One region of the Niveispirillum sp. CC-CTL257 genome, then DNA from elsewhere that is predicted to be linked to it. Evidence: riboswitches for the same ligand, from Rfam matches in the RefSeq annotation. Region 1 holds a riboswitch; the other holds the start of a gene.

Region 1 (5,021 bases):
CGGCCTTGATCAGTTCCTCGTTAAAGGCACCCATGGCAGTCAGCAGTTCCATGGACGGCATCCGCGCCTGCTCGCTGTCTTCCGTGGCCTTCACGATCACCATCACGCGCATTGTCATCTCCTTGGGGTTCGCAAGCCGGGGGCAGGTCTCTTGCCTGTCCCGATAGCCCAAGGACGGGACAGGGGCCGCGATCCCGACATGACACCGCCGGAAAATTTTCAGCCCTTCACCAGGGTCAGTTTCGGGCGGCCCGACGGCGGGTGATATCCCGGCAAGGCGGCGATCTGGCCGGCGATGACATTGGTGAAATCGCCGATACCGGGCCAGCTGGTCATCTTGCCGATCAACCGCTTGCCCCGGAACACGAAGAAGACGGGGATGCCATGCAGGCTGAACCGGTTCGCCATCTCCATGTCGTCATAGACATTGTCATGCAGCCACCGCACCTCCGGCCAGATGAAGCGCGGCGGGGCGGACAGGATGGCATGTTTGGCAATGTCGCAATTGGGACAGTCGCGCCCCCACAGGAACAGGATGGTCAGCGGCGGGGCCCCCTCCTCCGCCAGCACGGCGTCCAGCGCGGCACTGGTTACCTCCTGCATGGGGAAACGCGTGAAGAAATCGGGTGGCGTGCCGGGATTGGCCGGGTTGCCTGGGTTGGACATGGGGTTTCCTCCGCCTTTGTTATCGTCGGCCCGCCAACATGTCAGGGACGGTCGGAACACCCGGCCGCCAATGGACCTTCCCCCGTCCTCTGCCAAGGGCGGGGGGAAGGTCCTTGTTTAGAAGAATTCTAGCATGGGTATGAAACCCTGGCGACAGGGACGTGGGGCCGCCCGTATCAACCTACGCTGTAATCTTTTGCCCCATCTGATGCGGGAAACCGCGCAGGAAGGCGGCACCATCGACCGGTCCCTTGCCCGCCCGCTGCACCCGGATCAGGCGCAGGGCGCCCTGACCACATGCCAGGGTGGGGGCGGCGTCTAGAAGGGTTCCCGGCTCACCCGACCCGTCCACCGCCGTCGCCTCCAGCACTTTCAGCTTCTCGCCATTGGCCAGATCGATCCAGGTGCCGGGCCAGGGGGTCAGGCCGCGCACCTGCCGGTCCAGTTCCACCGCCGGGCGGGTCAGGTCCAGCCGTCCTTCTTCCTTGGACAGCTTGGCGGCATAGGTCACGCCTGCTTCCGGCTGCGGCACGGGCGTCAGGGTGCCATCGGCGATGCCGGGCAGCGCCTGCACCATCAGGCGTGCGCCCATGGCGGCCAGCGCGTCATGCAGATCGGCGGCATTCATCCGCGCCGTGATGGGCAGCGCATCCTTCAGCAGCATGGCACCGGTATCCAGCCCGGCATCCATCTGCATGATGGTCACGCCGGTCTGTGCATCCCCGGCCAGGATCGACCGCTGGATCGGGGCCGCCCCGCGCCAGCGCGGCAGCAGGCTGGCATGGACATTGACGCAGCCCAGGCGCGGCGCATCCAGGATGGCCTGCGGCAGGATCAGACCATAGGCGGCAACGATGGCGCAATCAAGGTTCAGGGCCGCGAATTCCGCCTGTTCCTCTGCCTTGCGCAGGCTTTTCGGCGTGCGGACGGGGATGCCCAGGGCTTCTGCCCGGCGATGCACGGGGCTGGCCTGTAGCTGCTGCCCCCGACCGGCAGGGCGCGGCGGCTGGCTGTAGACGCAGACGACCTCATGCCCGGATGCAACCAGCGCATCCAGGATGGAGACGGAAAAATCCGGCGTGCCCATGAAGGCGAGACGCAGCGGCATGGGGCACCTTTCAGAAGGGGGCAGGCGGAGGCGTTACTTCTTCGCCTTGTTATACTTGCGCAGCAGCATGTTGCGCTTCAGCGACGACAGATGGTCGATGAACAGCACGCCGTTCAGGTGGTCGATCTCATGCTGGATGCAGGTGGCCAGCAGGCCGTCGGCATCCATTTCCCGCACCTCGCCGCCCCGGTCGACATAGCGCACGCGCACCATCTTGGGCCGCGTCACCTCGGCATAGATCTCCGGGATGGACAGGCAACCTTCCTGGGTGATGGCCTGCTCGTCCGACGTCCAGATCAGTTCCGGATTGACCATGGCTAGCGCGTCGCTGCGATTCTCCGACACGTCCACGACGATGACCCGTTCCAGCAGGCCGATCTGCGGTGCCGCCAGTCCGATGCCAGGGGCCTTGTACATGGTCTCCAGCATGTCATCCATCAGCGTCGCCACGCGGCCATCAACATTGGTCAAGGGCTTGCACTTCGCCTTCAGGCGGGTGTCGGGGATGGTGAGGATGGGCAGCAGCGACATGGGTGCGGGGTCCGGGCAGAAGGGGCGGGACGGGACTGTCCCCATGGGGGCAAATATGCCCAGCGCCGCCAATGGTCAAGCGCGATCCCGGCGGGGCGGAGTTGATACCGATCTGCCAAGGGTTTGACGCTTGGCAGATCGGAGGCTGGCGACCGCCAGCCCGGCGCATGAGGGAACATGAAATCTCCCTTGATCGGTTACGATCAGGGGAGATTGTTATGGCAGCGCCCATCCACTTGCATTCCGAACGTGACAGGCCCATGACATAGCGCATGGACCCTGGGGTGCCGCCTGTTCCAGAAACGGGTGGCTGAGATCACACCCATCGAACCTGATCCGGGTCATGCCGGCGAAGGGAGAAGGCGAAAATGAGTTTGCTGCACAAACCTGACAGACCGCGCGTCGCCATCATCGGCGGCGGCATCATCGGCATGGCCATCGGCTGGCGTCTGGCCCAGGCCGGGGCGTCTGTCGATATCTTCGACCGTGCCAGTGCCGGTCAGGGGGCCACACGGGCCGCCGCCGGCATGCTGGCCGCCGGGGTCGAGGCGGAGCCGGGGGAGCAGCGCCTGCTGCCGCTCTGCCTGGAAAGCCAGGCCCGCTGGCCGGGCTTCGCGGCTGAGCTGGAGGCGCTGACCGGCCTGCCCGTGGGCCTACGCAGTGAAGGGACGCTGGTCGTGGCCAGCACGCGGGACGAGGTGGAGCTGTTGCGGTCCAACTATGAGTTCCAGCGCGGGCTGGGTCTGGACCTTGTCTGGCTGTCGGGGGCGGCGGCCAAGGAGAAGGAACCCTTCCTGAACCCACGCACGGCCGCCGGCGTGTTCAGCGCCAAGGACGGGCAGGTGGATAACCGGCTGGTCGCCGCCGCGCTGCGCGTGGCGCTGGAACGCACAGGTGCCCGCCTGCATGAGGGCGTGGATGTCACAGCCCTGGATGTGCAGGGCGGACGGGTGACGGGTGTGGTCCTGGGTGAGCGTACCGTCACTGCCGATACGGTCGTGCTGGCGGCAGGGGCCTGGTCGCGCCTTGTCCCCGGACAGGCCAACCCGCCGCCCGTGCGGCCCGTGAAGGGCCAGATGATGTCGCTGGCCATGGACCCGGCAAACCCGCTGTTGTCCCATGTCGTGTGGGCGCCCAAATGTTATCTGGTGCCGCGCACCGATGGCACCCTGATCATCGGGGCGACGACAGAGGAAAAGGGCTTTGACACACAGATGACCGCAGGCGGGGTTCTGGCCCTGCTGGACGCCGCCTGGCGGGCCCTGCCGGGGGTGGAGGAACTGCCGGTAAGGGAAATGTGGGTAGGCCACCGGCCCGGCTGCCGCGACGATGCGCCCATCCTGGGGCCGGCGGCAGGTCTGGAGGGGCTGGTGCTGGCCACGGGCCACCATCGCAACGGCATCCTTCTGGCCCCCATCACCGCGGACGCCATCGCCGATCTGGTCTTGACCGGGCGTGTCGATCCGCATATCGCCCCGTTCGGGGCTGGCCGTTTCGATGCGGCGCGTGCCGCATAGGGGGAACGTGCAATGATCAGCGTGAATGGCAAGAACCTGGAACCGGACAACTACGCCCTGACCGCCGTGATGGCGGTGGAAGGGATTGATCCGGGTGCGCGCGGCATTGCCGTTGCCCTCAACGATACCGTGGTCCCGCGCGGGCGCTGGGCCGATACCATCCTTTCCCCCGGTGACCGGGTGGAAATCGTCAAGGTCCTGCAAGGTGGTTGAGATGAATGATCCGCTGAAGATCGCGGGCAAAAGCTTCCGGTCCCGGCTGTTCCTGGGTTCCGCCGGCTATCCCAACCAGCAGGTGTTCCTGGACAGTCTGGCAGCGTCAGGCGCTGAAATCCTCACCGTCTCCGTCCGCCGCTCTGACCTTACGGGCTATGGGGAGGGGCTGCTGGATCTGGTGGCGGGGAAGGTCTGGCTGCTGCCCAATACCGCCGGCTGTTCCACGGTGAAGGACGCCGTCCTGACCGCGCAACTGGCGCGCGAAGCCATGGACACCAACTGGATCAAGCTGGAACTGATCGGCGATCGGGAGACGCTGTATCCCGACGTGGAACAGCTGCTGCGCGCGGCGGATGAGCTTATGCGCGATGGGTTCGTGGTCCTGCCCTATTGCACCGACGATCCCATCGTCTGCCGCAGGCTGGCCGATGTCGGCTGTGCCGCCGTCATGCCGCTGGGGGCGCCCATCGGCACGGGCCTGGGCATTCTGAACCCGTATAATATCGAGACGATCTGCCGGAACAGCAGCGTGCCCGTGGTCCTGGATGCCGGTATTGGCACCGCCAGCGATGCGGCGCTCGCCATGGAACTGGGTTGCGATGCCGTCCTGCTAAACACCGCCGTCTCGAAAAGCACCGATCCCGTGATGATGGCAGCCGCCATGCGGGCCGGCGTAGAGGGTGGGCGCATGGCGCGTCTGGCGGGTCGCATCCCCAAGCGCCTGCGGGCGGAGGCCTCCAGCCCGGAACTGGGCCTGATCGGGACGTAAAATCGGGTTCTACTGCAATTCCGCCAGCCGCTCCGCCTCTTCCTGGGCGATCAGGGCGTCGATGACCTCGTCCATCTCGCCGGTCATGAACCGGTCAATCTTGCCATAGAGGGTCAGGTTGATGCGGTGGTCGGTGATGCGCCCTTGCGGGAAATTATAGGTGCGGATGCGTTCCGAGCGGTCGCCCGACCCGACCTGGCTTTTGCGGTCGGCG
Region 2 (5,021 bases), 2.1 Mb from region 1:
CTCCACCAGCTTCTGGAACGCCTCAAAGCTCAACGGTTCCCCGCCGCTGCCGGCGGCGGCGACATCCAGCAACTCTTCCATGCGGCTGGCATTGGCTTCGGGCGATGCCTCACCCAAATAATTGGAAAGACGCGCGGCACGGGCCAGGAAACCCTCCGCCGACAGATACTGGATCAGCTGCTCCAGGGCGCCGGGCGACAATTCACCGGCACCCACGCGGCGGGAAATGTCGAGGGCCAGCAGCATGACGGGATTGGCAAACGGGTCCTGCTTCGCCTCGGCACCATACCGGTCCAACTGCGCCATCAGATCAGCCGCAAGGGCCCGCACATCCAGGCCCTTGGGCGCCGGGAAGCGGGCCTGTTTAGTGGACAGCAACGCCCCTTGGCCGTGGTCGTGCCCAGGAATTCCAGATCGGACGGGGCGGCGGCTTGGGGCATGGCGGGGTCCAGCGGCATGGTGGCTTCCATCTTCTACGGAATGACCGCATTCTGTTGCGGCGCAGCGTCAAAGGGTGCGGTAATTCCGTTACAACTGTCAACGCCGAAAGGGGTATGGCGGACATAATCGATCCGCATTGCCCCCCAGGATTGAAGCGATAGATTAAAGGAGACCAGCTTCTCAGGCGATAGATTACTTGTAACGTCGTTCGCTTACATGTTGGATTGGGACAAGGGTGTTGCGCATGCACAGCAGTCCGGGGGACAGCACGCAGAGTGTCGGAGAGGGGGCCCAGCAACGGGCCATCGCCCTGCTGGACGACGCGTCAACCCATGGGCTGCCGCCCGGCGGCACCGTTGATCGCATCGACACGCATGCCGCCCGCATCTTCATGGCCGGCGACCGCGCCTTCAAGATGAAGCGTGCCGTCACCTACCCTTTCTTCGACTATGCCAGCCTGTCGCAACGCCTGGACGCGTGCGAGGCGGAACTGGTCCTGAACCGGCGGACGGCACCCGACCTTTATCGCGGCGTTGGCGGTCTGGTGCAGGGTGAAGATGGTCGGGTGCGGCTGGTTGAACAGGCACCGGTGGCCACCGATGGCGGGCCGGACCCGTCGGTGCTGGAATATCTGGTGACCATGGGCCGGTTCCCGCAATCGGCCCTGCTGGACAGCATGGCGGCGGCGGGCACCCTGTCGCCCGCCATCATGCGTGACCTCGCCACCATCATCGCGGAATTCCACGACGCCGCCGAACCCAGGACGAATGCGCCCGGTGCCGAGGAAATGGCCGATCTGGCCCGCACCAACATACGGGAGATGCGCAAGCATGCCCTGTTCGATGCCGCCGCCATCGACCGGTTGGAACGCGCGGGGGAGGCGGCGCTGGCGGCGGGTGCCGACCTGATCAACCGCCGCCGCGATGCCGGCTATATCCGCCACTGCCACGGCGATCTGCATCTACGCAACATCGTCATGCTGGACGGGCGGCCCGTGCCCTTCGACTGCGTCGAATTCGGCGACCGGATCGCGGTGACCGATGTTCTCTATGATCTGGCCTTCCTGCTGATGGATCTGGAACATCGCCGCCTGCGCGCCCATGCCAATATCCTGTTCAACCGCTATCTGGATTTGACGGGCGATCTGTCGGGCCTGTCGCTGCTGCCATTGTTCATGTCGGTGCGGGCCGGCATCCGCGCGCATCTGACGGCATCCGCCGCCGCCGGACAGGGGGACGCGGACAAGGCCGCCGCCATGCGGGCGGAGGCACAATCCTATCTGGTGCTGGCCAACCGCCTGCTGTCGCCGCCGCCAGCACAGTTGCTGGCCATTGGTGGTCTGTCGGGTACGGGCAAGACCACCCTGGCCCGCGCACTGGCCCCCTCTCTGGGGCCGGCACCGGGGGCCGTCATCCTGCGATCCGATGCCTTGCGCAAGCTACTGGCCGGTGTGGCGGAGGAAGAGGCACTGCCCGACCGTTTCTATGGCCCCGACCATTCCGCCCGCACCTATGCCGAACTGGCGGGTCGCGCCGGACTGGTGCTGGACGGGCATCACGCCGTCATCTGCGACGCCGTCTATGCCAATGCGGCGCAGCGGCAGACGGTGGAACAGGTCGCGCGGGAGGCCGGCGTCGCCTTTGCCGGCCTATGGCTGGTGGCCGATCAGGCCGTGACCCTGGCCCGCGTGGCGCGGCGGCGGGGCGACGCATCGGACGCCACCGCCGCCATTGTCCGCCGACAGGCCGCCTATGACCTGGGCGAGATGCGATGGGAAGTGATCCCCGCCAGCGGTGACGCCGATGAGACAACGGCCATCGCCCGGCGACAGATCGCGCGCTGAGCCGATATCTAGGCCTTGCAGCCCCCGCCCCGCTTTGCCATAACCGACCCACCTCACTGGGGGGAGCCGATGGTCGGCTGAGAGGTCCTGCACGGGACGACCCCTGGAACCTGATCCGGCTGATACCGGCGTAGGGACAGTGATCCATGACCCATGTACCGGGGCGCGCCGCCGCTCCGCCCGCCCCCGCCATCCATCTGTCCGACGCCGCCATCGGCTTTGGCGGAAGGCTGCTGTTCGGCGGGCTGGACATGGTGGCACCGGCAGGGCAGACCACCTGTCTGCTGGGTCCCAGCGGGGTTGGCAAATCCAGCCTTCTGCGCCTGATCGCCGGCCTGCTGCCGGGTCGGGGGACGGTCACCGCCGATGATGGCCTGCCCTTGAAGGGCCGTTTCGCCTGGATGGGACAGCAGGATTTGCTGCTGCCCTGGGCCAGCGTTCTGGACAATGTCATCCTGGGCGCAAAGCTGCGCGGCGGCAAGGTGGGGCCGGAGGTACGCGACCGCGCCATGTCCCTGCTGGACGCGGTGGGTCTGGCTGACCGCCACGGCTGCCGGCCCGACGCCCTGTCCGGCGGCATGCGGCAACGTGCGGCCCTGGCCCGCACCCTGTTCGAGGATCGGCCCATCGTCCTGATGGATGAACCATTCTCGGCCCTGGATGCCATCACCCGCCTGGATATGCAGGATCTGGCCGCGCGTCTGCTGTCGGGCCGCACCGTCATCATGGTCACGCATGACCCGCTGGAGGCGCTGCGTCTGGGTCATCAGGTCCAGGTGTTGGGCGGCAGCCCCGCCCGCCTGTCCCCGCCCCTGACCCCATTGGGCGACACGCCGCGCCCCCCGGATCAGCCCGACCTGCTGACCCTGCAGGGACAATTGCTGCGGCACCTGCGTGGTGGGGGATTGGCATGAGGGGCGCTCGTTTCGTTCGCGGAATGGTGACCCTGGCGGGTCTGATCATCGCCTGGGCTTTGCTGGTGCGGCTGGCTGACCTTCCCCATTATATAATTCCGGGTCCGGAACGGGTGGCGTTGCGCCTTGTCGATGATTGGGCGCTGCTAGCCGAACATGCAGGCTATACGCTGCTGGAAATCGTGCTGGGCCTGATCCTGGGTACGGTGTGCGGCGGGCTGGCGGCCCTCGCCCTGACGGCATCCGCCGCTGCCCGACGCTGGCTGCTGCCGCTGCTGCTGGCCAGTCAGGCGGTGCCCGTCTTTGCCATCGCCCCCCTGCTGGTGCTGTGGCTGGGCTACGGTTTGGCGTCCAAGGTGGCGATGGCAACCTTGATCATCTTCTTCCCCGTGACGGCCAGCTTCTTTGACGGGTTGCGGCGCACCGATCCCGGCTGGCTGGACCTGGCCCGCACCATGGGGGCCGGTCCGTGGGCCATCCTGCGCCATATCCGCATGCCGGCGGCATTGCCCGCCCTCGGTTCCGGTCTGCGCATGGCCGCCGCCGTGGCCCCCATTGGGGCCGTGGTGGGGGAATGGGTGGGGGCGTCGGCGGGGCTGGGCTATCTGATGCTGCATGCCACCGCACGGGTACAGACGGACCTGACCTTTGCCGCCCTTTTCATTCTGGCGCTGCTAGCTGTGGGCCTGTGGCTGCTGGTTGATCTTATCGTTCGCCGGGCTCTGCCCTGGCTTCCCGACAGCGTGATGAACAAGGAAGTAACACAATGAAGATGCGTTGGATGCGCGCGATGGCCGTTGCCGCCGCCATGACCGCCAGTGCCGCAGGCACCCTGCCCGCCCTGGCGCAGGACAAGATGACCGTGCTGCTTGACTGGTTCGTGAACCCGGACCATGGCCCGCTCTATGTCGCGCAGGAAAAGGGCTACTTCAAGGATGAAGGTCTGGCGGTGGAAATGATCGCGCCCGCCGATCCCAACGACCCGCCGCGTCTGGTCGCCGCCGGTCAGGGCGATATCGCCGTCTCCTATCAGCCGCAATTGCATTTGCAGGTCGATGCCGGCCTGCCCGTGGTCCGCGTCGGCACCCTGGTCGCCACGCCGCTGAATACCGTCATCGTGCTGAAGGACGGCCCCATCAAGTCCCTCAAGGACCTGAAGGGCAAGAAGATCGGCTTCTCCGTCGGCGGGTTTGAGGATGCGTTGCTGGGTACCATGCTGGAAAAGCACGGCTTGTCCCTGAAGGACGTGACCCTGATCAACGTGAATTTCTCCCTGTCGCCAGCCCTGTTCGCGGGTCAGGTGGATGCCATTGTCGGCGGCTATCGCAATTTCGAGCTGAACCAGATGGCGATTGAAAAGAAGGAAGGCCGCGCCTTCTTCCCCGAAGAAGAAGGGGTGCCCGCCTATGATGAACTGATCTTCATCACAGCCAAGAACAACGCCAACGACCCGCGCATCGGCCGTTTCCTGAACGCGGTTGAGCGCGGTACGCAGTTCCTGATCAATCATCCGGAAGAGGCCTGGTCCCTGTTCATCAAGGGCCGCAAGGACCTGGACACGGAGCTGAATAAACGCGCCTGGAAGGACAGCATCGCGCGCTTCGCCCACAGCCCCCGTGCGCTGGACAATGCCCGTTACGACCGCTTTGCACAGTTCCTGAAGGCGCGCGGCCTGATCAAGACCACGCCGGATGTCGCGACCTATGCGGTGGAGGTGAAGTAACCTCCCCCGCTTGACAGGGCCGGTCCGGAACACGCAAGACAGGGGGAAAGCCCTGTCCGCCTGTTCCGGCAGCCACCCCAGACGCAGAGCATCCTCATGG

The links. Region 1 has a riboswitch for thiamine pyrophosphate ahead of thiO (glycine oxidase ThiO). Riboswitches for the same ligand answer to the same signal wherever they lie in the genome.
Region 2: it holds a riboswitch for thiamine pyrophosphate, as region 1 does, so the genes downstream of both, ABC729_RS06530 (ABC transporter ATP-binding protein) here and thiO (glycine oxidase ThiO) in region 1, are expected to answer to the same signal.

What each region holds. Positions count from the first base shown of each region.
Region 1 is NZ_JCAJXE010000001.1:3,463,267-3,468,287, forward strand. It holds gene ABC729_RS16350 (YciI family protein) at 1-112, opposite strand, end outside; gene ABC729_RS16355 (YbbN family protein) at 220-666, opposite strand; gene fmt (methionyl-tRNA formyltransferase) at 848-1,774, opposite strand; gene def (peptide deformylase) at 1,808-2,305, opposite strand; TPP riboswitch at 2,576-2,681, shown strand; gene thiO (glycine oxidase ThiO) at 2,674-3,822, shown strand; gene thiS (sulfur carrier protein ThiS) at 3,835-4,035, shown strand; gene ABC729_RS16380 (thiazole synthase) at 4,037-4,807, shown strand; gene prfA (peptide chain release factor 1) at 4,817-5,021, opposite strand, start outside.
Region 2 is NZ_JCAJXE010000001.1:1,368,935-1,373,955, forward strand. It holds gene ABC729_RS06520 (phosphoenolpyruvate carboxylase) at 1-378, opposite strand, end outside; gene ABC729_RS06525 (bifunctional aminoglycoside phosphotransferase/ATP-binding protein) at 686-2,284, shown strand; TPP riboswitch at 2,334-2,438, shown strand; gene ABC729_RS06530 (ABC transporter ATP-binding protein) at 2,431-3,198, shown strand; gene ABC729_RS06535 (ABC transporter permease) at 3,195-3,968, shown strand; gene ABC729_RS06540 (ABC transporter substrate-binding protein) at 3,971-4,921, shown strand; gene ABC729_RS06545 (TylF/MycF family methyltransferase) at 5,018-5,021, shown strand, end outside.